DNA from 2 places in the Agarivorans sediminis genome. Region 2 is predicted to be linked to the other one. Evidence: predicted binding sites of a transcription regulator. Region 2 holds the regulator's gene; the other holds the start of a gene.
What was found. The regulator ArgR, encoded in region 2, controls arginine synthesis, uptake and breakdown. The targets are predictions, from matches to a motif close to ANTGAATANNTATTCANT.
Positions count from the first base shown of each region.

Region 1: a site for ArgR is predicted at 1,247-1,264, ahead of M0C34_RS02490 (aspartate aminotransferase family protein). Genes of this name have one in related genera too.

Region 1 covers NZ_CP096670.1:527,391-529,799, reverse strand. The annotation lists gene M0C34_RS02490 (aspartate aminotransferase family protein) at 1-1,028, opposite strand, end outside; gene M0C34_RS02485 (anthranilate synthase component II) at 1,319-1,903, opposite strand; gene M0C34_RS02480 (cation efflux transmembrane domain-containing protein) at 2,011-2,409, opposite strand, start outside.
Region 2 covers NZ_CP096670.1:3,732,784-3,735,192, forward strand. The annotation lists gene mdh (malate dehydrogenase) at 1-303, opposite strand, end outside; gene M0C34_RS16975 (transporter substrate-binding domain-containing protein) at 488-1,132, opposite strand; gene argR (transcriptional regulator ArgR) at 1,382-1,849, shown strand; gene M0C34_RS16985 (ABC transporter ATP-binding protein) at 1,874-2,409, opposite strand, start outside.

The DNA.
Region 1 (2,409 bases), 1.4 Mb from region 2:
AGCACAGCGCCTAACAACAAGCCCTTACCACGAACTTCTGAAAATATCTGATACTTGTCGTTAATCGCATTCAGCGCGTCTCTAAACCACTGTTCACGCTGTTTTACGCCACTGAGCACTTCTGCAGTATTAACAATATCAAAAGCGGTTTCTGCCACCGCACAAGCCAAGGGATTACCACCGTAAGTGCTACCATGAGTGCCTACCTTCATTGATGCAGCTATCTCAGTTGTGGTTAGCATTGCGCCAATCGGAAAACCGCCGCCAAGCGCCTTAGCAGAGGTGACAATGTCTGGTGTAATGCCTAAACCCATATAAGCGTATAACTCGCCGGTACGGCCCACTCCGGTTTGCACTTCATCAAAAATAAGTAAGGCATTGTGTTTATCACATAACTCACGCACTTTTTGAGCAAAGGCCAAGTCTGGGCTAATCACCCCGCCCTCACCTTGCAACGGCTCCATCATTACCGCACAGGTTTTATCATCAATGATCGCTTCTAGAGCAGCCAAATCGTTATAAGGTATGTGCTCTATATCGCCAGGCTTAGGACCAAAACCATCAGAGTAAGTTGATTGGCCGCCAACCGTCACGGTGAAGAAGGTGCGACCATGGAAACCTTGCTCGAAGGCTACAATTTTGGTTTTATCGCTTGCGCTATGTTCTATGGCAAAGCGACGCGCTAACTTGAGTGCGGCTTCGTTGGCTTCAGCGCCTGAGTTACAGAAGAACACTTTCTCAGCAAAGGTGTTATCAACTAGTTTTTTGGCTAAGCGTAAAGCAGGCTCGTTGGTAAGAACGTTACTTAAGTGCCACAAGGTTTGGCCCTGCTCGGTCAGGCTTCTGACAAGGGCAGGATGACAATGTCCTAAACAACTTACGGCAATACCACCCGCGAAGTCGATATACTCTTTGCCTTCTTGATCCCACAGGCGTGAGCCGTCTCCCTTCACCGGAATAATTGCGGAAGGAGCATAGTTAGGTACCATAACTTCATCAAATAGCGCTCGAGTAACAGCGTGTGACATGTAGCGTTCTCCTTTTAGCTTCTAGCCATTCCTTTAATCAAGGCCAGAAAAGTTAATAGTTTGTAAACAGTTCGGCGATTATGGCAAATATCGAGAGTGATGTCTGAGCATAAGGCCAATACGCCATATAAAATATGGTCATTTTTACGCAGATTCAGTGCATAGTTCTAACGCAAAAAACCAAGCAAATAACCTGAAGGGCTAATAGTTGATTTACATAAGCATAAGTATGCACATCTTATTCATTCAATATAATCATTAGATAATGACTATATATACTGGAAATAATTCTAAATTTTAGAATCAACAAAGTTAGCTAATAGCTGTAAACCTTGCTGAGTTAAGATGCTTTCAGGGTGGAATTGTACCGCATGAATGGGTAAAGACTTATGTTTTAAACCCATTATTTCGTGATTATCCCCCTTGTTATCATGACTCCAAGCCGTGACCTCTAAACAATCTGGTAAGCTATCAGTTTGTACCACCAAAGAGTGGTAACGCGTCACCATCATTGGGTTATTCAAGCCTATGAATACCGATTGTTGTTGATGATACACAGGACGCACCTTGCCATGCATTGGCTGTGCTGCCCGCACCACCTGCGCACCAAAGTGCTGCGCAATACACTGATGCCCCAGACATACACCTAAAATAGGCAACTTACCAGCAAACTCAGCAATCACTTCTAAAGAGATGCCCGCTTCATTCGGTGAGCATGGGCCAGGAGATATCACTAAATGACTAGGGGCCATTTGCTTGATTTGTTGAAGAGTAATGTGATCGTTACGACGAACTTCAACCTCTATATTTAGCTCAGAAAAGTACTGATAAAGGTTATAAGTAAATGAGTCGTAATTATCGATTATGAGTAACATATAGCCCTAATGTCTAGCAAAAGTGCGGCGCTGAGAAAGTCGCTATCTTAGCTGATTTTTAAGCGCCGACACAGCGACATTTATCCGACCGTTTAACTTTATTCAGGTTAGCTGGTGTGCCCTGTTCTGCAGGCTTCAATAAATACAATTTCGCTGTAATTGTTGTCGTAGTATTGGTTAGCTATAGCTCGTAGCTGCTTACGCTGCGCCACCATATCAGCCACGGCCAATTGCGGTTGTTGGCAAACCAGCTCTATTGTGACCCAAAAACGCCGGCCGGTTTTCATAACCAAGACTTCCCCTAAGCTAAATCCTGCGAGCAGAGGTTGCTGGCTTAAGGCTTTCTTAAAGGGCACTGTGTGTTCAGCATCAGGAGCACTAAGTAATAGTTCCTTGAAACCATTTCTCACCAGTAAGTAAGGGTCCTTTAAGAAAATGATGGAGAAAACTATTACCAGTATTTGGTCAACATAACGAGCCACCCAGCCAAAACTACTGTCTTGTAT
Region 2 (2,409 bases):
CAGGTTTTTAACAATACCTGCATTGATATTGAACAAATCTGAGCGGTCCATACCAGGTTTGCGAGCAACCCCAGCAGAAATTAATACGATATCAGCACCTTCAAGTGCTGGTGTTGGGTCTTCGCCTGCAAATCCTTTTATAGCCACCTGGGTAGGTATGTGGCTCAAATCAACAGCAACACCAGGTGTAACTGGGGCGATGTCATAAAGCGAAAGTTCAGAACCAGCAGGTAACTGGGTTTTTAATAGTAATGAAAGGGCTTGGCCAATTCCGCCAGCGGCACCTAATACGGCAACTTTCATCCAACTTCTCCATGCTTTTTTGTAATTGTAGAGGGGATGTCTTTACAGACAGCAAACACGATAGCCGAATCCACATCAAAATACAATTTAGCAACATTTTTAAAGCAACTATAAAACAGAAAAAGCCTGCCTTAATCACACTTTAACAATCTCACTTAAGACCTTGGTCTAACAGTGTTTGTCACTAGAAAAAGGATTGGTATATGGTTTGGTAGTTACCATTATTTTTTAACACTTTAAGCGCATGGTTGATTTGCTTCAGCAGATCGACACTTTGCTGTGATACAGCCATACCCAAACCACTCGCGGGGTAGCTTTCTTCTGTTTGAATGACAAATTGCGGGTGCTGGGCTAACCAATAGTGAGCGGCGGCAGAATCTAAAAATACCGCATCGATTTTTGCTTGCTGCAAATCGTTTAAAGCTAACTGGTAGCTGGGGTAAGCAATGGATAAAAACGCGGGCCGCTGGCTACGTAAAAAGCGTTGAAAACTCGAACCGCTTTGCACCGCTACCGCCGCTCCCTCGGTGACATTAACACCTGCAGTGCTTAAGTAAACAGCGGTATTAACAAAATACGCATCGCTAAAACTCACCGTCTGTTTACGCTGTTCGGTGATATCTAAAGCAGAGATGGCTACATCGTAATGCCCTGCAGCAATACTGCTTAGCAGACTGTCAAAGGGTTGGTGATAAAATTCACATTGGCGATTAATCTGCTGACAAATCGCCTTCGCCAATTCAATATCGAAACCGACAATGCTCTTATGTTCATCAAATGATTCAAAAGGCGGATAAGAGGCTTCAGTGACCACGCGTAGCGGTTGCACTGCCGCGTAACTAAGCTGAACGAAAAAAAGCGGAACAAATAATAGCGATTTTAAGCACATAATCATTTACACATGATAGCGAGTAGCCCCTATCTTAATGCAGCTTTAGCTATGCAAACAACTAATAGATAAAACTCACGCTCCAATAGTGTGTTTAGCTATGCATTTATATGCACAAAACTAGAATAAAGTTGATATAGCATAAAAAGTTGGAGACAATAAACGCGGACTTATAAGCTCGGACCTCCGATGAAGTATAGCGACAAACAAGAACAATTAGTAAAAGCCTTTAAATCACTATTAAAAGAAGAGCGATTTGGCTCACAAGCCGAAATTGTAACGGCCCTACAAGATCAGGGTTATGAAAATATAAACCAGTCAAAAGTCTCACGAATGCTGAGTAAGTTTGGCGCGGTCCGCACCCGTAATGCCAAAATGGAAATGGTTTATTGCTTACCCGCTGAACTAGGGGTTCCGACGGTTTCTAGTCAGCTAAAGATTTTAGTCCTAGAAATGGACTTTAATGATGCTTTAATCGTTATTCATACCAGCCCCGGCGCCGCCCAACTTATTGCTAGGCTGCTTGACTCTTTAGGTAAGGCTGAGGGCATATTAGGTACCATTGCCGGCGACGATACCATTTTTATCACCCCGACTCGCCAAGTTGATATCGCCAGCGTATTTCAATCAGTGAAAGACCTATTTGAAATAGGGTAAACGGTTTGAAGTTTTCCTCAAAAGCTAGCTTTTGGGGAAAATAAACGCCGCATCTTTTTCTACTGACAACCACACTTTTGTACCAGACATCGCTTGCCAGTGATCCCGCATTCGCGCATGAACAACTCGCTCAGGCATCGTGGCCAACTGCAATCTAAAATGAGTTTCATTGCCCATTGCATGTACCGATATTACAGTGGCTTCAACAAGTTCACTGTTCTCCAATTGATGTACCACTACATCCTTAGCACGAATAATCACTTCTACCGGATGATCGTCAGCAATATGCTTAACCGTAATCTCACCCAAAGGTGTCATTACGCTGCCTGCTTTAACCTTCGCCACAAAACGATTACTGGGGCCAAATAAAGCGGCAACAAAAGCATTTTCCGGATGCAAATAAATATCTTGCGGGCAGGCATTTTGCACAATACGCCCTTGCTCCATAACAACAATGCGATCAGCAATGAACATTGCTTCAAGGGGATCGTGAGTCACCATTACCGCTGGAGTATTGCTTTTTTTAAGAATATCTAGGGTTTCTTCTCTAACCTGTTGGC